Regions from separate parts of the Pseudohaliea sp. genome, predicted to be linked through region 3. Evidence: predicted binding sites of a transcription regulator. Region 3 holds the regulator's gene; each other region holds the start of a gene.
What was found. The regulator sigma-54, encoded in region 3, starts transcription at its own class of promoters, with help from an activator protein. The targets are predictions, from matches to a motif close to TGGCACANNNNTTGCNNT.
Positions count from the first base shown of each region.

Region 1: the regulator sigma-54 is predicted to act here: its motif matches at 5,416-5,433, upstream of ACX93N_RS04435 (adenosine deaminase family protein).
Region 2: the regulator sigma-54 is predicted to act here: its motif matches at 4,787-4,804, upstream of flgB (flagellar basal body rod protein FlgB).

Region 1 covers NZ_JBTOLW010000005.1:117,712-125,343, forward strand. The annotation lists gene ACX93N_RS04415 (pyridoxal-phosphate-dependent aminotransferase family protein) at 1-308, opposite strand, end outside; gene ACX93N_RS04420 (sulfite exporter TauE/SafE family protein) at 325-1,167, opposite strand; gene ACX93N_RS04425 (gamma-glutamyltransferase family protein) at 1,164-2,768, opposite strand; gene ACX93N_RS04430 (purine nucleoside permease) at 2,765-3,853, opposite strand; gene ACX93N_RS04435 (adenosine deaminase family protein) at 3,850-5,376, opposite strand; gene puuE (allantoinase PuuE) at 5,606-6,529, shown strand; gene ACX93N_RS04445 (cupin domain-containing protein) at 6,522-7,166, shown strand; gene ACX93N_RS04450 (TonB-dependent siderophore receptor) at 7,473-7,632, shown strand, end outside.
Region 2 covers NZ_JBTOLW010000019.1:7,042-14,673, reverse strand. The annotation lists gene ACX93N_RS10405 (PAS domain-containing protein) at 1-855, opposite strand, end outside; gene ACX93N_RS10400 (EAL and HDOD domain-containing protein) at 984-2,243, opposite strand; gene ACX93N_RS10395 (flagellar brake protein) at 2,261-2,956, opposite strand; gene ACX93N_RS10390 (flagella synthesis protein FlgN) at 3,005-3,493, opposite strand; gene flgM (flagellar biosynthesis anti-sigma factor FlgM) at 3,511-3,804, opposite strand; gene flgA (flagellar basal body P-ring formation chaperone FlgA) at 3,877-4,626, opposite strand; gene flgB (flagellar basal body rod protein FlgB) at 4,836-5,246, shown strand; gene flgC (flagellar basal body rod protein FlgC) at 5,246-5,656, shown strand; gene ACX93N_RS10365 (flagellar hook assembly protein FlgD) at 5,662-6,327, shown strand; gene flgE (flagellar hook protein FlgE) at 6,340-7,554, shown strand; gene ACX93N_RS10355 (flagellar basal body rod protein FlgF) at 7,591-7,632, shown strand, end outside.
Region 3 covers NZ_JBTOLW010000037.1:5,660-13,291, reverse strand. The annotation lists gene ptsN (PTS IIA-like nitrogen regulatory protein PtsN) at 1-19, opposite strand, end outside; gene hpf (ribosome hibernation-promoting factor, HPF/YfiA family) at 29-316, opposite strand; gene ACX93N_RS14665 (RNA polymerase factor sigma-54) at 377-1,876, opposite strand; gene lptB (LPS export ABC transporter ATP-binding protein) at 2,066-2,791, opposite strand; gene lptA (lipopolysaccharide transport periplasmic protein LptA) at 2,769-3,416, opposite strand; gene ACX93N_RS14650 (KdsC family phosphatase) at 3,413-3,928, opposite strand; gene ACX93N_RS14645 (KpsF/GutQ family sugar-phosphate isomerase) at 3,940-4,917, opposite strand; gene ACX93N_RS14640 (calcium/sodium antiporter) at 4,966-5,940, opposite strand; gene ACX93N_RS14635 (MlaC/ttg2D family ABC transporter substrate-binding protein) at 6,123-6,830, shown strand; gene ACX93N_RS14630 (BolA family protein) at 6,879-7,112, shown strand; gene hisG (ATP phosphoribosyltransferase) at 7,117-7,632, shown strand, end outside.

The DNA.
Region 1 (7,632 bases), on a different contig from region 3:
CGCCCCATGACCGGCACCAGCACCCGGTCGCCGGGCTCCAGCAGCGACACGAGGCAGGCCTCGATGCCACCGCGCGCGGTGCTGTCGACGAGGAAGGTCCAGCGGTTTTCCGTGCGGAAGACGCCGCGGTAGAGGGCCATGGCCTGGTTCATGCAGGCGGTCATGGACGGGTCGAACTGGCCCACGAGCTGGTGGGACATCGCCCGCAGCACGCGCGGGTCGCAGGTGATCGGCCCCGGGCCCATCAACAGGCGAGGCGGAGGCAGGAAGCTCGAGCGCAGCGCGGGCGCCAGGTCGTCGAAATTCACGGGTCACCCTCCACGGCTAGGTCAGCGGGGCGAGCAGCGGCGCGGCCAGCTGCCACAGCATGCGGCCACCCACCAGGAGGAGGAAGACCGAGAAAACCCTTTTCAGCGTCAGGCCCGACAGACCGCTGCCGATCCTGACGCCCAGGGGCGCGAACAGCATGGTCATCGGCACGATGGCGAGAAAGCCCGGCAGGTTGACCGCGCCAAAGGTGCCGACGGGCGCATCCGCCGGCGTCTCGGGCAGCACCACCATGAGCAGCGCCCCCGGGAGCGCGATCACCAGCCCGAAGAGCGCCGCAGTGCCCACCGCCCGGTGGGCGACCACGTTGAAGGCGGTCATGGCGGTGACCCCCAGGGTGCCACCGCCGATGCCCATCATCACCGAGATACCGCCGATCACCGCGGCGATCAGCCACTGCCAGGGTCGCGCCGGCAGGCTGTCGCGCAGTGGCGGCGCGTTCGGGCGGAAGATGTTGTTGAGGGCAATGGCAACGGCCACCACGCCGAAGACGCCGGTAAGCAGCAGACCGTTGACGAGCGACGCCGTGACACTGCCGAGCACCACGCCCGCCACCATCGCCGGCAGCCAGGCGCGGAAGAGTGCGAGATCGACGTTGCCGCGGGCGTGGTGCGCCCGCGCCGAGGCGATGCTGGTGGGAACGATAGTCAGCAGGGACGTGCTGGTGGCGATGAGCATCGCCGACGGCGGCGAAATGCCCAGCGACTGGAACACGAGGAACAGCACCGGGACGATGACGATGCCACCGCCGACCCCGAGCAGGCCGGCGAGAATACCGGCAAGGATGCCGGCGCCGGCCAGGGCGGCGAGCACCGGCAGCCACTCGACCAGCCCGCTCAAGGGGCGGCCCCCGCCGGGCCGACGGGCGCCGCGCCGTCGCTGCGCGGGTCCGTCGCCGCGGTCACGGACCCGTCCGCCGCCTGGCAGACGGCGCCGGCGTGGCCCATGAGTTCGCTCCGTGCCGGCACTTCGCGCACCGCGTGGCCGAGGGCGCGCAGCCCCGGCGCCAGCCGCGGGAACAGGTCCGCCTCGAGCTTGAGGTCCTGGCTGTCATCGCCCCAGGTCCGGCCGAGGAGCCAGCGGCCTCGGGCAATCGCCTCGGCGAGAGGCTCACCGCCGTAGTGGTAACGCGTGAACAGCGCCGCCTGGGTTTGCGGTTGCCCCTCCCCGCCCATGGTGCCGTAGGCCAGGCGCCGGCCGTCGTCGAAGAGCGCCAGCGCCGGGTTGAGCGTGTGTCGCGGCTTGCGCCGCGGCCCGAGGGCGTTGCGGTCCGCCGGGTTGCGGCTGAAGCCGAGGCCGCGGTTGTTCCAGCTGAGGCCGTAGTCCGGGTGTACCAGACCGGCGCCGAACTCCCAGTAGAGGCTCTGGATGAAGCTGACCAGGCAGCCCTCGCGGTCCAGGGCGCCCATCCAGACCGTGTCGCCGTGCTCCGCGCGCTGCGGCCAGGGACTGGCACTCGAGTCGTCGATCGCCGCCGCATGCCGGCGCAGCGCCGCCGGCTCGAGCAGCCCGGGCCAGCGCTCGGAGAGCCGCGACGGGTCCGCAACCTCCGCATCGCGTACCGTGAAGGCGCGCTTCGTGGCCTCCACCAGCGCGTGCACGGCCTCGAGCTCGGACGGCGAGGGGTGCGCCCGGCGCCAGGCGTCGTGGATGGCGAGGATCAGCAGCGAGGCGATGCCCTGGGTCGGCGCCGGCAGGTTGAACACACGTGCCCCGGCGAGGCGGGCGGTGAGCGGCGTGACCCGGCGCGCGCGATAGGCGGCGAAATCGTCCCGGCGCAGGGGGCTGCCCTGCTCCGCAAGCCAGCCGGCCAGCTCCGTCGCCAGCGCCCCGCGGTAGACCGACTCCGTGCCCTCGACGGCGACCCGCTCGAGAAAGCGGGCGAGACCGGGGTTGGCGAGCTGCTCGCCGGCGGCCAGGGGACGGCCCTGCGGGCAGTACACGGCCTGGTAGGCGGCGGCATCGGCGAGCACCGGCTGTACCTTGGCGCTCGCCGCGGCGAGGCTGGCGGTAACCGTGATGCCATCGCGGGCGAGCGCCGCGGCCGGCGCCAGCAGTTCGGCGAGGGGGCGAGCCGGGTAGCCATACTCGGCGGCGCAGCCGCGGGCCTCGCGCCAGCCGTCCAGGGTACCGCCCAGGCAGAGCGCCGCCGGGCCGCCGCGCGCCGGCACCCCGTCGAGCCCCTGCGCCGCGTACCACTCGGGCGTGGCGAGGGCGGCGCTGAAGCCACAGGCGTCGATCGCGACCGGGTTCTCCCCCGGGGCCTGCAGCAGCCAGAAACCGTCACCACCGAGGCTGTTCATGTGCGGGTACACGACGCTGATCGCCGCCGAGGCGGCGATCATCGCATCGATCGCGGAGGCGCCGTCCTCGAGGAGCGCCTGGCCGATCCGCGCCGCGGTGGCGTGCGGCGCGCTGAACGCGACCTGAGGATGGCTCACGGGCTGGCGAGATCAGCGGGCGTCGGCGGGCGCGGGCCGTAGCGATCCCAGTTCGCGAGGAGCGTATCGATGACCCGCGAACCGACCAGGTAGGCGGACTCCAGGGACGCGTCCAGCCCCGCGTAGCCCTCGTTCTCGGCGAGGAGATTCTCGGCGGCACTGACCCCGGGCGGCGGCATGGTGTAGTTGCTCGCGGTGCGCAGCACCATCACCCGGTCGCGGTCGACACGGCCGGCACGGTCGAGCCAGGTAATGGACTGCATCGTGCCCGTTTCCTCCATGGCGGACGTCACGAATTCCCCCTCACCGTCGGTCCAGTAGTCGACCCAGTCATTGGCCCAGTCGTTGAGAATCTCGCCGTGCCAGAAGGTCAGTGCGGCCAGGTTGTCCCCCTTGAGAACGAAGGGCGGCTTCTGCGCCTTCGGGTGCTCCGTGTAACGCTCGCGGGTCCCGGCCAGGGACTCATAGTCCGGCAGCGCGATGTCCTTTGTCAGCTGGTAGGCCCACTCCGTCAGTGCGGGGTTCAGGCGGAACAGCTCGCCGGTCGGCTCCGGCCGGTCGGCATCGAAGGGCTCGTCCGTGTAGCGCGCGAGGTAGCCGTACTTCCAGTCCTCCGGCATCTCCCGGGGATCGATCTCGTGCGCAAGGTCGCCGTCCACGAGGTACTCGGCCCAGGCGGCCGAACCGATGGAGGCGTCCTCCGGATCGACGCCGGAGATGCCGGCGACCAGCCAGTAGGCGCGGGTGAGATCGAAGCGCGGGTCCATGCCCAGCATCATCACCGACGCCGCGGCCTTGGCGGTGCCGATACCGGTTACCATGACGAGCAACTTCGACGCCGGGTCGTAATACAGGTCGTGGTGCGCCGGGAAAGCGATCCGCTCGGTAAGCTCCCGGCGCTCCAGCCAGAGCTGGAACTCCCCGGCCTGGTCGCCCCGGTCCTCGCCGATCTCGAACATGGTCACCAGTACGGCGCGGACCTCCTTCGGCGCCGGCGTGGCGGGCGCGGCCAGCGCGGCGGGCAGGGCAAGCAGGGCACCGAAGCACAGCGCCAGGGCGGGTGCCACAAAAGAAGAACGGCTCATGGGGTCTCCTCGGTTCGGGTGGATGCGGGGGCGAGCTCGCAGAGCGCATAGCGGCGGCAGAGGAAGCCGTGGCTGCGCGCGTCGGTGGCGAGCACTGCCGCCGGGTCGCCGGCCAGGGCTCGCTCGAAGTTCGCGAGGCGCAGCGCGTAGCGGCTCAGGAGCGCCGCCTTCAGGGGCTCCGGGGCAAAGCTGTAGCTCAGGCTGTTGCGCGAGAGCAGGACCAGTTCCTCCCAGGACAGGTTGAACTCGCGCACGGCGACGAAGAACTCATCGGTCAGGTTCGAGTCCCACATGCCGCGATCGTCGGTGGACAAGGCCACCGGGACGCCGGTGCGCAGATACTCGGGAAAGGGATGCTGCGCGTAGTCATCGACGTATTCCAGCAGGAGATTCGAGATCAGGTTGATCTCCACGAGATAGGGGCCGTGACGCATGAGGCGCAGCGTGTGCGGGTCCGTGATGAGGTTGATCCCGTGGCCGATGCGATCCGCGCCGAGCAGCAGGGTATCGCGCACGTGGTGGTTGGGCTCGTCCACCTCGCCCGCGTGGATGGACAGGCGCACCCCATGGTGCTCGCGGCGCAGTGCCCGGAGCGTGTCCAGGAAGCGCAGCGGGTGACCCTTGTCGTTGTCCTCGCGCCCGACCATGTTGACCGCGACGAAGAGATCGCGGTTGCGCGCCACGAAGGCATAAAGCGTGCGCAGCATCTCCTCGGCGTTCGGCGCAAAGCGCAGGATCGCCACCTGCAGCTTCACCGCGACGCCCGTCGCCGCCGCATCCGCCTCGCGCAGGCGATCACGATAGATGGCCGCTACCGCGTCGGGCGGAAAGCGGCTGCCGTCGGGACGGAGGTAACCGAGCACGCCGATCATCGTCTCCAGGTAGAGCAGGCCCTCGCGCCCGAAGGCCTGCATGTTGCGGACGAGCGCATCGGCCGTGAAGTAGGGGTTCAGGTAGAGATCGCCCATGCGCTGCCAGTGGGTTTGGAAGAACTCGTCCCGGCCCTCGTGGGCCTTGTCCAGCACCATGCTGTCCAGCCAGGCCCGGCGCTGGCCGGCGTCGAGGTCCTCGAGACGCTCGAACTCCCCCCGCTCGCAGGGCGATAGCTGCTCCCAGCTGCTCTCCTGCAGCGTAAGGAACAGCAGCAGGTACGGGGCGGGGCCGAAGGCATCGCCGCCATAGGGCCGGCAATTGTCGATGCGAACCCGCGTGTAGAAATGATAGCCGCGCTCGGCCTGGGCCAGGGCGAGCTCGTAGAACCAGTCGTCGAGGACAGACCCGGAGAGGTGGTTGTGGAGGTCGCCGCCCTTGGGCATGGCATAGAGGAAGCGGTAGAGCTCCTCGTCGGTCGCCTCGGTCTTGAAGCGCTCGAACCACGCCCCGGTGTCGACCGCCGGCGGCGGCACCGCCGCGCCGGCGCCCCCGGCGAGCAGGGCGAGGAGCGCGGCGGCCGCGAGGCACAGCCCGCCGGCCCAGCCACGGCGCCGGCGGGGCGGCGTTGGCGAGGTGTGTCGTTCAGTCACGGAGAGTCTCCAGCATGAGCGGCGTAGCACAGGGGGCAGCGAGCAAGAAGAATGCCACCGGCACCCCCGGCGCGGGAACACCGCGATTATGGCACGGCGGCGACACCCCTCGCACCAGCGCAGGGCACTCTGCGCCGGCAGAGTGCAGCGAGGGCGGCGACGGCCCCGGCGCCACGATGGTATGGTACTTGCCTTCCCCGGGGGGGAACCCCGAAGGAGACAGCAACCCGTGACCGATCCCTACCCCCGAGACCTGCGCGGCTACGGCCAGCACCCGCCGGGCTTCCGCCTGCCCGGCCACGCGCGCATCGCCGTGCAGTTCGTGGTCAATATCGAAGAGGGCGGGGAAAACTGCGTCCTGCACGGCGACCCGGCCTCCGAGACCTTCCTCTCGGAGATCATCGGCGCCGAAGCCTACCCGGACCGGCACATGAGCATGGAGTCGCTCTACGAGTATGGCAGCCGCGCCGGCTTCTGGCGCCTGCACCGGCTGTTCACGCGCCGGCGGGTGCCGGTGACGGTGTTCGCGGTCACCAGCGCGATTGCCCGCAACCCGGAGGCCGTGGCCGCCATGCGCGAGGCGGAGTGGGAAATCGCCTGCCACGGCCTGCGCTGGATCAGCTACCAGCAGGTGCCGGCAGCGGTCGAGCGCGAGCACATGCAGCGTGCCATCGCCTGGCACGAGGAACTCACGGGGGCAAGGCCGTTGGGCTGGTACACGGGCCGGGACAGCCCGAATACACGGCACCTGCTGCTGGAGGCCGGCGGTTTCCTCTACGACTCGGACTCCTACGCTGACGACCTGCCCTACTGGGTCGACGGCTCTCACGGCCCGCACCTGGTCATCCCCTACGCGCTGGACACGAATGACATGCGCTTCGCCACGGCCCAGGGCTTCAACAGCGGCGACCAGTTCTTCAGCTACCTTCGCGACGCCTTCGACGTGCTCTACGCCGAGGGCGAACACTGCCCCCGGCTGCTCAACGTCGGCCTGCACTGCCGCCTCGCCGGACGGCCCGGCCGCTTCCGGGCCCTGCAGCGTTTCCTGGACCATGTGCAGGCACACGACCACGTGTGGCTCTGCCGGCGCGAGGACCTCGCCCGGCACTGGCACGAAAACCACCATCCCGACCAGGAGGGCCGCCATGACTGACAGCTCACGCCGGCGCCGGCCCGGCGCGCCCGGTTCCACCCGCCGACCCCGCGCCAGCGGGGCCTCCACGATCCTGGCCACCTCTCTCGCCGCAGCGTCGACCACCGCCGCACCCTCGGTGGAGGACCTGGTGCAGGCACTCGGCCTCGAGGCGCACGTGGAGGGCGGTTATTTCCGCCGCACCTACGCCGCGGAGGAGCACCCGCGGGTGCAGACCCCGGCGGGCGAACGCTACAGCCTGACCTCGATCTTCTACCTGCTGACGCGCGAATCCCCCACCGGCCACTTTCACCGCAACCGCTCGGACATCGTCCACTACTTCCAGCTCGGTGACCCCATCACCTACTACCTGCTGCACCCGGATGGACGGCTGGAGACGGTCGTCATGGGCCAGGACGTGGCCGCGGGTCAGCGCCTGCAGCTCACGGTCCCCGGCGGCATCTGGAAGGCGTCGTCCCTCGGCGAGGGCCCGCATGGCTACGGCCTGATCAGCGAAGCGGTGAGCCCCGGTTTCGACTACGCCGACATGACCCTCGGTGACGCCGCCAAGCTGGCCGAGGCCTTCCCCGAGCACGCCGAGCTCGTGCGGCGCCTCGCCCACGGCGACGACGGGAAAAGTACCCAAGGCGGGCGTTGACGCCTCCCCCCGGCCGACGCACCATTCCGGTGCGTCTGCGCCAGCCTGAGGAGCCCGACCGTTCCCCGCGCCGCCCGCCGTGCCCCGGCACCGGCCCCGGACCGCGCCAACTCCCTGATTCAAGGGCACATTCACGTGAATCGCTCCCGGCCCCCGGAAAACGGCGGTCTTGGCATCAATTCTGCTAAGTAGAGCGAAAGCGAAAGCGCAGCAGCTGAAACTGCGACGCCACAAGAACGTGGTCAACAGCGTCGCAAACGGGCCCCGGCCGAGCCGGCGGCCGCCTGAACTCGTCGAGGAGAAACCATGAACGTACCCGCGAAACGCCTGCCGCTGGCCGCGGCAATCACCGCGACCCTGGCCGCGGGCCAGCCCCTGCTGGCCCTGGGACAGGACAACCCGGCCCTGGAGGAAATCGTCGTCACCGGCTCCCTGCGCAGCCTGCCGGGTGAGGATGTCGACGTCT
Region 2 (7,632 bases), on a different contig from region 3:
CACCAGCAGGACAGCGGGTGTCGCCTCGCGCAGCGCCGGCGGCAGCTGCTCGGGCCCTGCCACGGCGCGCACCCGGAAGCCTGCCTCGCTCAATACCGCGCTGCGGGCATCCCGGGACAAGGCGTCGTCGTCCACGACCAGCACCGCGGTGCCGCCCTCCGGCGGCAGGAAGCAGGCCAGGGTGGCCGTCAGCCGCTCCTCGCTGGTCGGCGGGGCGAGATAGCGCTCGGCGCCGGCGGCCAGTGCGGCGAGCTGTGCCGCGTCGCTCCTCTCGTCACTGCTTTCGTCGCCGCTTTCGTCGCTGCTTTCGTCACCGAGAACGATGACCCGCCAGCCCGCGCTGTGCAGGGCGGGCAGGCAGTCCGGCAGGAAGTCCGAGAGAAGAACGCCGGCCGGCGCCCCGGGGCACTGCGCCGCGACGGCTGCGGGGCCGTCGAGCCGTTGCGGCGCTGGCGCGCCGAGGCGGCCCAGGGCGCGCTCGGCCAGGGCGGCGCGCGCCGGATCGCGCACAGCCAGCCAGGGAAGCGGTCCTGCCGCCGGGGCGGGCCTTTCCGCACCCGGCACCCCCGGCTCGCCGGCCAGCCGGGTGAGCCTTGCCTGCAGTCCGGCGCGTTCCGCCGGCGCGGCGCCGTCCTCGCCGCTGAGGACGCGGCCGGCGGCGGCGGCGGCGCTTGCCAGTTCCTGCTGTCCCAGCACGGCGGCAGCGGCTGCGAGACCGAGTGCCGCTCGCGCGCACGCCCCCATTTCGCCCGGGGCGACGCCGGAGGGCTCCAGCGAATGGCTGATCTGTGTCGCGCGCTCTTGGAGGCGTTTGCCCAGGGCGCGGAAGTCCGCACTATCGGTACTGTTGCTCAAGCTGCTTTCCGTCGGCGCGCACCCGTTTCTGACGTTAGCGCAATGTCGGGCACGAAAAAAGTCTGCGCATTTTCCCGTATTATAAATGTGGTTTTTCCGGAAGGCTAACGGTCCGGCCCGGGGAGGCCTCAGCCGCCCAGCGCGTCGAACTGGGCCCGCGCCCAGGGCAGGGCGCCGAGGTAACAGCGGGTGACGGTGTCGAGCGCGTAGAGTCCGTCTTCCTCCAGCGGCGTCCAGTCGCCGCTCTCGTAGCAGGTCACGGTGCCCAGGAGCCGGCCGTAGGGGCCTGCGCCGGAGGCCAGCGCGCCCGCCACGTCCCGGTCCAGGGGCAGCTTTTCGAGAATGAGGTCCATGGGCGTGTCGAACACGGCGTCGAGGAGGGAGAAGAGGCCCGTGGTGAAGGCCTTGTCCTGCTCGTCCTTGCCGGGGCCGGCGATGAGCTGCTCGCACATGCGGGCGCGGATCAGGGCGAGGCGCAGGACCTCCGGCGGCTTTTCGTCCTCCGCCGCGAGGAGTTGCAGGGCGGCCCAGCGCCGCACCGCCACCATGCCCAGGCAGGTGATGGCGTGGCCGATCGACTTCACCTCGACGGGCAGGCCGTAGTAGGCGGAGTTCACGGTGCGCAGCAGCCGGTAGTGCAGGGTGAGATCGGTGCGGATGATGGCCTCGAGCTCGTCCGGCTCTGCCTCCGGCGACTGCAGGGCCGCCATCAGCCGCAGGGTATTGAGCTTGCTGTCGGGCAGGCCCGGGGCGCTGAGCGCGCGCGGCCGGCACAGGAAAAAGCCCTGGAAGTAGTTGAAGCCCAGGGCGTGGCAGTGGTCGAAGGCCTCCTGGCTGTCGACGTTGAGTGCGAGCAGCGTCGCCGGGCCGCCGCGCAGCCTTTCCAGCAGCTGCGCCAGGGTGCCCGGCTCCGCGGCGCGCACGTCGATCTTCACCAGCCGGGCCTGCTCGAGCAGGCGCTGCACCCCGGGCACCCAGCGGAAGTCGTCCAGGGCCACGGCGACTCCCTGCGCGTTCAGCTGCGCCAGTACTGCGACGGCCTCGTCGTCGTTGCAGGCGGCGCAGGGCACTTCGATGCCCGTGCCCGTCGCCCGGGACAGCAGATCGTGGTGGTCGAGGAGAAAGTCCCGGGACACGTTGATGAACGCCGGCCGGCTGTCGGTGACCTGCTCCAGGTCCAGCCGGGTCAGCGCCGCGATCGCGGCGCGCGCGCTGGCGACCCCGTCGGCCGCGGCGGTCTCCGCCGACGGGTCGGCCCCGGCTGCGTGCACGAGCAGCTCATAGGCGAAAATGTCCCGGTTCCTGTCATAGATGGGCTGGCGGGCGACGGGGGCATGCCCGGCTCCCGTGTCCCCGGCCTGCGGCCGGCCCTGGTCAGTCTGCTCCATGCGTCCCTGCTCCCCCGTCAGCGGCGTGCGCCCCCGCGCCGGATGGCGTGCCGCTCGAGCGCCCGCACGAGCTTCTCGACCTGCGCCTCCTGGCCTGGCGAGAGTCCCCGGAAAGCCGCCCCGATGCGCATGAAGCGCCCCCGGGCCGGGATACGCACAGCCATGATTCTTATCGTCGTTTTCAATGCCAGGCCGTCGATCGCCAGCGTGCTTTCGACCTCCTCGCGTTCCCGCAGCGACGCAGCGCGATCGACGAGGGCCCCGAAACCGCCCGCCGAGAGGTCCGTGAGCCGCCCCCGGACCACCCGTCCCGCCGCATCGTACAGCTCCAGCCGGCCGCTGCGGTCTCCCCCCACCGGCGCCCGGAAAGCCCTGCGCCGCTGGCGGTACAGGACCGCGTGCGGCCAGGCCGCGCGCAGGGCCGCGTAGCCGCGGAATTCTTCCGCAGCGAGGATCGTCGTGTCAAAGCGGAGTTCGGCGCCGTTGAGCCGGGCCAGCACCGTGATGGCGCGGCCCGCGGGGTCGTCGCCGGCCTGGAGGCCCCGCGGCGCGTCGAGAACCAGTTGCTTTCTGCGCCGGCTGCAGGCCAGGAGCAGGGACAACTCCTGGCCGTCCCCCGCCGCCGGGAGCAGCTGCACGGGGGCTTCCTGGCGCCGGAGGGCGTCGAGGAGGGCGGCGATCCGGTTCCGGTCCGTGATCTTGTCATCCGCCACCGGCGTCCCTCGCGCGACAGCCCGCTGCCGTGGAAGCGGTTGCCCGGGTCAGCCCTCGGCCAGCAGCCTCGAGGGCCGAGTGCCGCCGGGGGAGCCGTCGGGGCCGTAGGTGAGCGTTTCCGCGTGGGCCCGGTGCAGCACATCGATGGCGCGCCGCACGTAGTTCAGGCGGTGCTGGACGAGCAGCCCGTTGCGCTTGTTGTGGCGGTCGCAGGCCACCATCAGCTCGATGACCTGGTCGCAGCGGACGCGCAGGCTGCCGTCCGCATCGCACCAGCCCAGGGCCTGCTCCAGCGGGGTGTCGCTGTCGCCGAAGGGGAGGCCGGCGAGCAGCCGCGCCTCGCGGGCCTTGAGCTCCTCGAGTTCGGCGAGGGCGCTGATCTTGGTGGATGCCGTTTCCTCGATGGCGGCAAGGTCGCCGCTGTTGAGGGCCTCGCGCTCCTGCCGGAGGATGGCGAGCAGGCCTTCGGCGCGTTCCTGCTGGGCCCGGAACAGGTCGTCGAGCGCGCCGGCCAGGCGCCTGGGGCTCTGCAGCATGGGCGTGGCCCCCGGCATCAGTTGTCGAACTGCAGCAGCTGCTCGGCGATCCGCCGGCTGTCGACGCTGTACTGTCCGGCTTCGAGCGCCAGCCTGACCGCCTCCACCCGGCTGCTGTCCACCGGGTCGGTGCCGTCCACTGCCCGGCTTAGCGCCTGCAGCTGTCGCGCCGTGTCGGTCAGGTTCACGGAATCCGTGCCTGCTGCCGGGCGCGCCGCCTGGTTGCCGGCCGGCGCGCTATTGGAGCGCGCGGCAGGGGTCCCCGCTGCCTTTTCCGGGCCCTTGCCCAGGCCGCTGATGCTGTCTGCCATTTCCTGTCGCTCCACTGGTGAGCCTGATACTCTAGGGTAGCGGCAGCGCTCCCGCAAACTTTAGCCCCATCGTCACTGTACCTTGACACCGCCCGAGCGCAGTGCCATTCCCTCCACGATCTTGCCCGACGACAGGTTTCTGACGCGGACCCGCTGCCCGGCCCGTGCGTCCGCGAGGGCCTCGCCGGGCGCCCGCACCGCTATGCCGCTGGCGCTGGACACCAGCGAGACCCGCTGGCCGCGGCGTATCACCGGTGGTTCTTCCACCAGGGCACTGGTGAGCACCGTCCCGCCCGCGGCAGAGCGCTTGAGGGTGTGGCCCACCACCGCCGCGGGCTCTGTGTAGTAGTCACGGGTCAGCCGCGCCGTGTCCATCCGCACCGTATCCAGGTCTTCTGCCGTGATGGTCTCGCCGCGGCGCAGGGGGCGCCTGAGGGCGAGGACCGTGCGCAGCGTCTCGACCTTGACCGGTACGTAAAGCCGCCAGGCGCCGGGGCACGCAACGCCCACGCTGGTATTGCCGCGCAGGCGGTTGCCGGCGGCGGCGAAGGCTTCCAGGGGCTGGTCGCAGCGCGCCAGGCGCAGCCGCGGGTCCAGCCGTCCCGCCGTTGCCGTGGTATCGCTGCGGTCCCCCGGCAGACGCTCGAGCACGAAGGCCTCTGCCGCCGCGCGTATTTCGTCCAGCGGCTGCCGCGGCGGTTGCGTGGCGCCGCCGGCCGCGGCGAGCGCCAGCAGCAGCGCCAGCACCGCCCGCGACAGTCCGCGGGTACCCGGCGCGGGGCGCTGGTGCTTGCGGGGGTAGCGGCGAGCGGCTGATGGCATGGGGCGCGTCCGGTTCATAAGCGGTCTATCATCCATAAGCTAAGCAAGCATCGTGCCGGCTGCCTCTGGCTTGCCGCCGCCGGCAAACCCTTGCCGCCCGCCGGCGCTGCGGCGATGCCGGGGCCGCGGAACCACGCGGTCCGCCGCGCCCGACGCTCGGTGGCACGCAACTTGCTGGCTACCGGGCAAAGGGGGCAGGACGCGCGTCCATGAGTTTCAGTATCGACGACTACTTCGGCATTCACCAGCAGGCGCTCAGCCTGCGCTCGCAGCGCAACACCGTGCTAGCCAGCAACATCGCCAACGCGGACACGCCGGGCTACAAGGCCCGTGATTTCGATTTCCGCGCGGCGCTCGCCGAGGCCGGCGGGCCGGTGGCCGGCGCCGACCGGCTGCGCGTGACGCACGACCGCCACCTCGGCGCCGGTACCGGCGCCGGCGGCGCGGGCCCGCTCCTCTACCGCGTGCCCCTGCAGCCGGCGCAGGACGGCAACACCGTGGAGGTGGACCGGGAGCAGGCGGCCTTCGCGGAGAACGCGGTGCGCTACCAGGCCAGCCTGCAGTTCCTCAGCGGCAAAATCCGCTCGATGATCGACGTGTTGAAGGGAGGTAACAGCTGATGGATCTTTTCCGGGTCTTCTCCATCGCCGGGTCGGGCATGGGTGCCCAGTCCGTGCGCCTGAACGCGACGGCGTCCAACCTCGCCAACATCAATTCGGTCAGCGGCGACCCCGCTGAAGCGTACCGGGCGCGCCACCCCGTCTTCGAGACGGTCATGGCCGGCGCGGGGCAGGAGGCGGGCGCCGGTGTCCGCGTGCTGGGCGTGGTCGAGGACCGCACCGAGCCGATGCCGGTCTACGAGCCGGGCCACCCGCAGGCCGATGACGCGGGCTACATCTACCGCGGCAACGTGGACCTCGCGTCGGAGATGACCAACATGATCTCCGCATCGCGGGCCTACCAGAACAACGTGGAGATTCTCAATACGTCGAAGGACCTCATGCTGCGAACCCTGAACCTCGGGAACTAGAACCCATGAATGACATGACAGCGATCCAGGAGCTTTTCGCGCGCCAGCCGCAGCCGGCGGAGCGCAAGCGCGACGAGCTCGGCCAGGCGGATTTCCTGCGCCTGATGACCACCCAGCTGCAGAACCAGGACCCCTTCAAGCCCATGGAGAACGGCGACTTCCTGGCGCAGATGGCCCAGTTCTCCACCGTGTCCGGCATCGACCGGCTCGAGAGCAGCTTCAACAGCACGGCGGACGCGCTCACCGGCAACCAGGCCCTGCAGGCCGCCAGCCTCGTCGACCGCGAGGTGCTCGTGCCCTCGGGCTCCGGCGCCTTCGACGGGGAGAACCCCCTCGCCGGCGTGGTTGAGGTGCCGGCGGAGGCGGCCGGCGCGGTGCTGGCCGTCAAGGATGCCGGCGGGCAACTGGTGGCGCAGCTGCCGGTCTACGCCGGCCCGGACGGCCGGGCGGCCTTCCGCTGGGATGGAACGACCGCCGAGGGCGGCATCGCCCCCGCGGGCGATTACCGCCTCGAGGCGCGCTACCGCGTCGGCCGCGAGACCACGGCCGCCGAGCCCCTGGTCTGGGGGCGCGTCGACAGCGTCTCCCTGCAGGGCCCCGGTGGCGCCATCAGCATCAACGTGGCTGGCATGGGCGCGATGTCGCTCGGCCGGGCTGTCGAAATTTCCTGAGGAGAGAACCCCATGCCCTTCCAGATTGCACTGTCCGGCCTGAATGCCGCCAACACAGACCTCACGGTCACCGCGAACAATATCGCCAATGTGAACACCACCGGCTTCAAGCAGTCGCGGGCCAACTTCGCGGAACTGTTCGCGGCCGGCCTGCAGTCCGTGTCGTCGTCGGCGACCGGTCTCGGCGCGCGGCTGTCCTCGATCCAGCAGCAGTTCTCCCAGGGGACCATCGACTTCACCGGCAACAACCTGGACCTGGCCATCGTCGGTGACGGTTTCTTCACCCTGAGCGACAACGGCGCGCTCAGCTACAGCCGGGCGGGCGTCTTCAACGTCGACCGCAACGGCTTCGTGGTGGATTCCGAGGGCCTGCGGCTGCAGGCCTTCCCGCCGTCCAGTGACGGCTTCAACACCGCGGAACTGACCGACCTGCAGCTGGTGACCGCCAACAACCCGCCGCGGGCGACCGAGGTGATCACCGCGGGGCTGAACCTGCCCGGCGGCGCGCCGCAGCCGGCCGTCGCGCCGCTCGATCCGGCGGACCCGCAGACCTTCAATCACACCACGTCGCTGTCGATCATCGATTCGCTGGGCGCGACCCACACGGCGAGCTACTACTTCGTCAAGACCGCCAATGTCAATGAATGGGAGGCGTCACTGTACGTGGACGGCAGTCCCGTGGGCGGCCCGCAGACCCTCCAGTTCGATTCCCTGGGCAGCCTCACGGCCCCGGCGAGCGGCGAGCTCACCTTCCCGCCCGTGCCCCTGGCCAACGGTGCCGATCCGCTCAACCTGACCACGGATTTCACCAACGCGACCCAGTTCGGTGACCAGTTCTCGGTCAACGAGCTCAGCCAGGACGGCTTCGAGAGCGGCCGCCTGACCGGCATCGACATCAGCCAGGAAGGTATCGTGTTCGCCCGTTTCACCAACGGCCAGTCGAGCGCGCTGGGCAAGCTGGCCATGGCCAACTTCGCCAACGTCCAGGGCCTGGCGAACAACGGCAACACGGCCTTCACGGAGACCTTCGCCTCCGGCCAGGCGCTTCTCGGTGAGGCCGGAACGTCGAACTACGGCCTGGTGGAGTCCGGTGCCCTCGAGGCCTCGAACGTGGACCTCACGGCGGAGCTGGTACAGATGATCACCGCCCAGCGCAACTTCCAGGCCAACGCGCAGATGATCTCCACGGCGGATACCGTGACGCAGACCATCATCAACATCCGCTGAGGCTTGTCGAATGATGTGTGAACGGGAGCGCGACTGATGGACCGGCTGCTATACGTGAGCATGACCGGGGCGCACCGG
Region 3 (7,632 bases):
GTTCCTCAAGTTCTCGCATGCGCCTGTCCTAGTGCGGCCGCGCCTTTTCCTTGTGCTTGATGAGCTGCCGGTCGAGCTTGTCGGCGAGCGCGTCGATGGCGGCGTACATGTCGTCCGATTCCGCGGCGGCAAAGATGTCCGCACCGGAGATGTGCACGTTGGCCTCGGCCTTCTGTACCTGCTTTTCGACGATGAGAGTGACTTCCATGTTGGTAATGTGGCTGTGGTGGCGCTGGAGCCGCTCGAACTTGCTTTCCACATAGTCGCGGAGCGGGTCGGTAACGTCGACGTGATGGCCGCTGATGTTGAGTTGCATACTGGACTCCTTGTGCGTTGCAACGCAGGTATGCCCGGGTCGTGGCCGGGCGCTCAGTTCTCAGACCAGGCGCTTGCGCTCGCTGGACGGCGGGATGTAAAGGCTGTCCCGGTACTTCGCGATCGTCCGCCTGGCCACCTTGATGCCCTGTTCTTCCAGCAGCTGCGCGAGCCGGCTGTCGCTGAGCGGTTTGCGCGGGTTCTCCGCCGCGATGAGCTTGCGGATGAGCGCGCGGATCGCCGTTGAGGAACAGGCGCCGCCCGCGGTCGTGGCGACGTGGCTGGAAAAAAAGTACTTCAGCTCGAAAATGCCCCGGGGGGTATGCATGTACTTGCGCGTGGTGACCCGGGAGATGGTCGATTCGTGCATCGACACGGCCTCGGCAATGTCATGGAGCACCAGCGGCTTCATCGCCTCTTCGCCGTACTCGAGGAAGTTGCGCTGGTGGGAGACGACTTCCGAGGCCACCTTGAGCAGGGTCTCGTTGCGGCTCTGCAGGCTCTTCAGGAACCAGCGGGCCTCCTGCAGGTTATCGCGCAGGTAGGTGTTCTCGGCGCTGTTGTCGGCGCGCCGGATCAGCCCGGCATAGGTGTCGTTGATGCGCAGCCGCGGCGCGATGTCCGGGTTGAGCTCGACCACCCAGCGGCCCTCGCGTTTGCGCACGAACACGTCCGGTACGACGTACTCGGTGTCGTCGGCACCGATACGCTTGCCGGGGAACGGGTCGAGGGTCTGAAGCAGCTGCAGGACGCCGCGCAGCGCGTCCTCGTCGAGGCGCATGCGGCGCAGGATCTGCGCGTAGTCGCCGTTGCCGAGCTGTGCCAGGTGGCGGCTGACCAGGGTGCGCGCCTGCTCCAGCCAGGGGGTTCCCGGCGGTAGCTGCCTGAGCTGCAGGAGCAGGCATTCCTGCAGGTCCGCGGCAAAGACGCCGGTGGGCTCGAACTGCTGCAGGGCGTGGAGCACGGCCAGCACTTCCTCGCGCTCGATCTCGCCCTCGAAGTCCGCCGCGCAGAGCATGTGCAGCTCGTCCACGGTGCTGGTGAGGCGGCCGTTGTCGTCGGTGGCATCGATGATGGCCAGGGCGATCGCGCGGTCGAGGTCCGACAGGCGGGTGAGATTGAGCTGCCAGAGCAGGTGGTCGTGAAGGCTCTGGACGCTGGCATTGCGGCTGTCCATGTCGTAGTCGGCGCCCTCGGCCGCCGGGCCCGGCGCGGAGGGCGCGGAAGAGGGCACGAGGTCTTCCCACTGCGTGTCCACGGGCAGGTCCTCGGGCATGGTCGGCTCGTAGTCGCCGCTCTCGCCATCCCCCGCCGCGGTGCGCTCGAGGCTCTCCAGGGGGCCCTCGCCGTTGCTGGCTGTGAGGTTCTCGCCGGGCTCGGGGCTCTCCAGGGGCGCGTCGTCGTCGCCCTCGTCGAGCTCGAGCATCGGGTTGCTCTGCAGCACCTGCTGAATCTCGAGCTGCAGGTCCAGCGTCGACAGCTGCAGCAGCTTGATTGCCTGCTGCAGCTGCGGCGTCATGGTCAGCTGCTGGCCCAGCTTGAGTTGCAGTGCTTGCTTCATGATCGCGAGGGGGAGGCGTTCCTTTGCCCTGTTCGAGTGCAGTGTAGCGCCGGCCCGCCGGCGGAGGCAACGGACTGGCGCGGAAATTGCAGAGATTGGTGCCCGGGCCATTGACGCCCGTCAAGAATCGTGGCGAAGACCCTCGAGGCCCGCCCCTGGCGGTGCCGCGAGCGCTCTCTGCCGGTGCCTTCAGAGGCGGAAGGTATCGCCGAGATAGACCTTGCGGACTTCCGGGTTGTCGAGCACGGCCTGGGGGGAGCCGGCGGCGATGATGCGACCCTCACCGACGATGTAGGCTGTCTCGCAGATGTCGAGGGTCTCGCGCACGTTGTGGTCCGTGATAAGGACACCGATGCCGCGGTGCTGCAGGTGGCGGATGATCTCCTTGATGTCCGATACGGAGATCGGGTCGACACCGGCGAAAGGCTCGTCGAGGAGAATGAAGGCCGGTTCCGTGGCCAGCGCCCGGGCGATCTCCACCCGGCGGCGCTCGCCGCCGGACAGGGCCTGGCCGAGGCTGCCCCGCAGGTGCGCGACGTGGAACTCCTCGAGCAGTTCGTCCCGGCGCTCCCGGCGCTGGGCGCGGGTGAGGTCCCGCCGCGTCTCCAGGATGGCCATCAGGTTGTCGCCGACGGACAGCTTGCGGAACACGGAGGCCTCCTGGGGCAGGTAGCCGATGCCCCGGCGCGCCCGCTCGTGCATGGGCAGACCGATGATGTCCTCGCCATCGATGGTGATCTGCCCCGCATCGGCGCGGATGATGCCGACGATCATGTAGAAGCAGGTCGTCTTGCCGGCCCCGTTCGGGCCCAGCAGGCCGACGACCTGGGCGCTCTCCACGGCGAGGGAGACGTCCCGCACCACCGGGCGCCCGCCGTAGGCCTTGGCCAGCTTACTCGCCTTCAGTTCCGCCATCGGGCGTCGCTCCTGCATCGGCGGGGTCGGCCGCCGTTTCAGCCGCTGCGTCGGGCGCCGCCCCGGAAGGCGTTGCCGGCGCGGTCCCCGCAGCGTCGCTGTCATCGGCCTCTGCCGGGTTCTCCGCCTCGTTGGCCAGGCGCGGCGGGATCACCACCTGTACCCGCTCGCCGCCGCTGTCGGCCGCATCGGCGCGGACCAGCTGCTCGCGAATCAGGTAGTCGATGCGATCGCCGCGCACCGTGGCGCCGTCCTGCTCGACCTCGGCGTCCTCCTCGAGCAGGACGCGCTCCTCGGCGGTGAAATAGGTGATGCGCCGGGCGGCGGCGTGGATCACGGCCTCGCCGACCTCGGGCTGCTGCTGCATGCGGGCCGGCTCGCCGGTGGCCACCACGCGTTCGGCGAGGTCTCGGCTGTGGTAGATGATGAGCTCGTCCGCCTCGATGATCAGGCTGCCCTGCACCAGGCGCACGGCGCCGCTGTAGACCGTCTCGCCCGCTTTTTCGTCGCGCACGGCGCGGTCTGCCTCGACGGCGATGGGCTGCTCGCGGTCCCCGGGCAGTGCCTGCGCCCCCGTTGCCAGCAGGGCGGCACCGGCCAGCAGCAGGGCGGCGAAGCGCTTCACCGGTAGACCGCCTCGATGGCCTCGCGACGGTCCATGGCGTGCAGCAGCTGCTCGCAGGCCTCGCGCACACAGCCGGCGCCGCCGGCATAGCGGCTCTGCCAGTCGGCGGCCGCGGCCACCGCGGCTACCGCGTCGGCGGGGGCGAGGCCGATGGCCGCCGCGCGCAGCGCGCCGAGGTCCGGCAGGTCATCGCCCATGTAGGCGCACTGCGTGAGCTCGAGGCCGAGGCTGGCGCAGAGCTCCTCGAGGGCCACGCGCTTGTCCTCTCGCCCCTGCACCACGTGGGCGATACCGAGCTCGGCGGCGCGGCGTTCGACGATCTGCGAGCGGCGTCCCGTGATGATGGCCACGGCCACCCCGGCCCGCTGCAGGAGCTTGAGGCCCAGGCCGTCCTTGATGTTGAACGCTTTCAGTTCCTCGCCGTCATTGCCGTAATAGAGGCGGCCGTCCGTGAGGACGCCGTCGACGTCTAGGGCCAGGAGGCGCAGGGCGCTGGCGCGGGCGCGATCGATCACCGGCGGCCTCAGGCAATGCCGGCCTGGAGCAGGCCGAGGAGGCTGACCACACCGACGGGCTCGCCGTGGTCGCCGACCACCACGAGCGCGCTGATGCGGTTCTCTTCCATGATGCGCAGGGCCTCGGCGGCGAGCATGCCTTCGCTGATGGTGCGGGCCTTGCGCGTCATCAGGTCACCGATGGGCGTCTCGTTGATGTCGATGCGGGCATCGATCGCGCGCCGCAGGTCACCGTCGGTGAATACACCCTCGAGGTGGTCGCCGTCGACAACGGTGGTCATGCCCAGGCCCTTGGCAGAGATTTCCAGCAGCGCTTCGCCCAGCGGCGTTTCCGGGGTGACCCGGGGGATCTCCGGGCCGCTGCGCATGACGTCCTCGACCATCAGCAGCAGCTTGCGACCGAGGGCGCCGCCGGGGTGGGAGAAGGCGAAGTCCTCGGCAGTGAAGCCGCGGGCCTCGAGCAGCGCGATGGCGAGCGCGTCGCCCATGACCAGGGCCGTGGTCGTGCTCGAGGTGGGCGCGAGATCGAGCGGGCAGGCCTCGGTCTCGACGCCGGTATCGAGATGGGCGTCCGCCGCCTGCGCCAGCGTCGAGGACGGGTTGCCGGTCATGCTCACCAGCGGCGTGCCCAGGCGCTTGAGCAGCGGCAGCAGCATCACCACCTCGTTGGTGCTGCCGCTGTTCGACAGGGCGAGGACGCAGTCGTCGCCGGTGATCATGCCCATGTCGCCGTGGCTTGCCTCGCCGGGGTGCACGAAGAAGGCGGGTGTGCCGGTACTCGCCAGCGTCGCCGCGATCTTGGTGCCGATGTGGCCGGACTTGCCCATGCCCGTGACGACCACCCGGCCGCGGGTGCCGAGCAGCAGCTCGCAGGCGCGGGCGAACTCGCTGCCGATGCGCTGCTCCAGGGCCGCGACCGCAGCCGCTTCCATGCGCACGGTGCGGCGGGCGGAGTCGACGTAGCTGGGCGGGGCGGCATGGGTCATCGGGCGTCTCGGGAGGGTCACTACGGGAGGGTCACTACGGGAGGGCCACTAGAGGCTCAAGGCAAGCGCGTAATAGTACAGCGCGTAGAAGCTCGTCAACAACAACCCCACCGCCCGGCCCAGGTAGCTGTACCCGCCCTCGGCGCGGCGCCGGTGGTGCCCCGTGTAGATGGCGACGGCGAGGAGGAAGGTGCCCGCCGCCATGGCCGGGTAGTCGCGGGTGAGCACGTCGCCGGACAGCGCCAGCGGGGCGACGACGCCCGGTACCGACATGACCGCGAGCAGGTTGAACAGGTTCGAGCCGATGACATTGCCGATGGCGATCTCCGTGTGTCCCTTCAGGGCGCCGGCGAGCGTCGCGGCGAGCTCCGGCAGGCTGGTGCCCACGGCGACGATCGTCAGGCCGATGACCAGCTCGGAGACGCCGAGCTGCGCGGCGATGGTCGTCGCCCCCCAGACCAGCAGCCGGGAGCTGCCGACGAGCAGGGCGAGGCCGGCGAGAAAGGCGAACCAGGCGCGCAGGGGTTTCAGGTGCGGCAGCTCCTCTTCCTCGCTCTCTTCCCGGACGATCCGGTTCCCAGCCTGCGCGCGCACCATCTGCACGAGGATCAGGGCGAGGCCGCCCATCATCAGCAGGCCGTCGAAGCGGGACAGCACACCGTCAAGCAGGAGCACCCAGGTGCCGAGGGTGACCAGGAGCAGGGTCGGCAACTCCACGCGCACGCAGCCCTGGCGGATGAGCATGGGCACGATGAGCACCGTCAGCCCGAGGACGAGACCGATGTTGGCGATGTTCGAACCGAGTGCATTGCCCACGGCGAGCTCCCCGGCGCCGGCCAGGGCGGCGGTGATGGAAACGAGGATCTCCGGCGCGGAGGTGCCGAGGGAAACGATGGTCAGCCCGATGATCACGGGGGACAGGCCGAGGTTCTCGGCGATGGAGGCGGCGCCGGCGACGAAGAGGTCGGCGCTCCAGACCAGGAGCACAAGGCCGATAATGACCGCTGCGGCTGCCAGGATCATGCGGCGGTGCTTCCCGGCCCCGGGCCGGCGACGGGAAACCCGGCGGCGGAGCCGTGGTCATACGGAACGCGGGTCGAAACGTAGTACAATGGCGGACCCGGGACGGTGGCGTCAGTTGGCATGAAGCGGATTCTAACCGCTCGCCCGGGCCGCCGCAGCATACAGGACGAATCGGGATGCCCATGAAAGCACAAGCGGAACGGATGGCAGGCCTCCGGGGCGGCGCGCTGCGCTGGCTGCTGGCCGCCACCGTGGTAATCACCATGGCAGGCGGCAGCGCTGCGCAGGCGGTCGCCAAGGAGCCGAGCAGCGCGGCGCAGACACTCCGGGAGACGACGGAGGAGGTCCTCGAGGTGATCGAGTCGGCCCAGGGCTACGTGGACGAGAACCCGGAGCGCTACTACGAGGCCGTGCACGAGGTGCTGGACCCGGTGGTGGACTTCCGCGGCTTCGCCCGCGGCGTCATGGGCGATTACGCCACCAGCGAGCGCTACCGCTCCCTCGACGAGGCGGGACGGCAGAAGCTCCGGGACCAGCTCGAGCGCTTCACGGAAACCATGCGCAAGGGGCTGGTGCGGACCTACAGCAAGGGGCTGCTCGCCTTTAACGGCTCGCGGGTCGAGCTGGACGAGGACGGCAGCCGGGAAGAAGGCGGCCGGGCGACGCTCAGGCAGCTGATTTACAGCGACGAGGCGCAGCCCTACGTTGTCACCTATACCATGGCCCGGGAGCGTGACGGCAGCTGGTTGATCCGTAACCTGATCGTCGAGGACGTGAACCTCGGCCAGATCTACCGCAGCCAGTTCGAGGCTTCGGCCCGCAAGTACGACGGCGACCTTGACGAGGTCATCGCCAACTGGACGACCGAGGGCGTGAACGACGACGCCTGAGCAGGCCCGGCGAGGCAGGCGAGGGCTGGCAGCAGCAGGAGGTACAGGGTGGACGCAGCGACGGTCAAGGCATTGGTGGAACGGGAGCTCGAGGGTTGCGAGGTGCAGGTCGAGGGTGCCGGCAGCAACTATGACATCACGGTGGTCGGCGACGTGTTCGCCGGCCTGCGCCCGGTGAAGAAACAGCAGCTCGTCTACGGCGCGCTGCGCGAGAGTATCGCCGCGGGCTCGATCCACGCGGTGAACATCCGCACCTTCACCCCGGACGAGTGGCAGGGCTAGAGCCGTGGCCGGCACGCTCACCCTTGCCCTGACCAAGGGCAGGATCCTCGCTGAGACCCTGCCGCTGCTGGCCCGGGCGGGCATCGAGCCCGCGGAGGACATCGCCAGCAGTCGCAAGCTGGTTTTCGACAGCAACCGCCCGGGGCTGCGGCTCCTGGTGCTGCGCGGCACGGACGTGCCGACCTACGTGCGCCACGGCGCCGCCGACCTCGGTGTCGTCGGCAAGGACATGCTCCTCGAGCAGGGCGCGGAAGGGCTCTACGAGCCGCTGGACCTCGGCATCGCGCGCTGCCGGCTCATGACGGCTGCCCCCACGGGCTGGCGGCCCACGGGCTCCCGGGTGCGCGTGGCGACGAAGTTCGTCAATGTCGCCCGCCGGCACTTCGCCGCCCGCGGCGTGCAGGCGGATATCATCAAGCTCTATGGCGCCATGGAGCTGGCTCCGACCATGGGTCTGTCAGACCTGATCGTCGATATCGTCGACAGCGGCAACACGCTGCGGGCGAACGGTCTCGAGCCC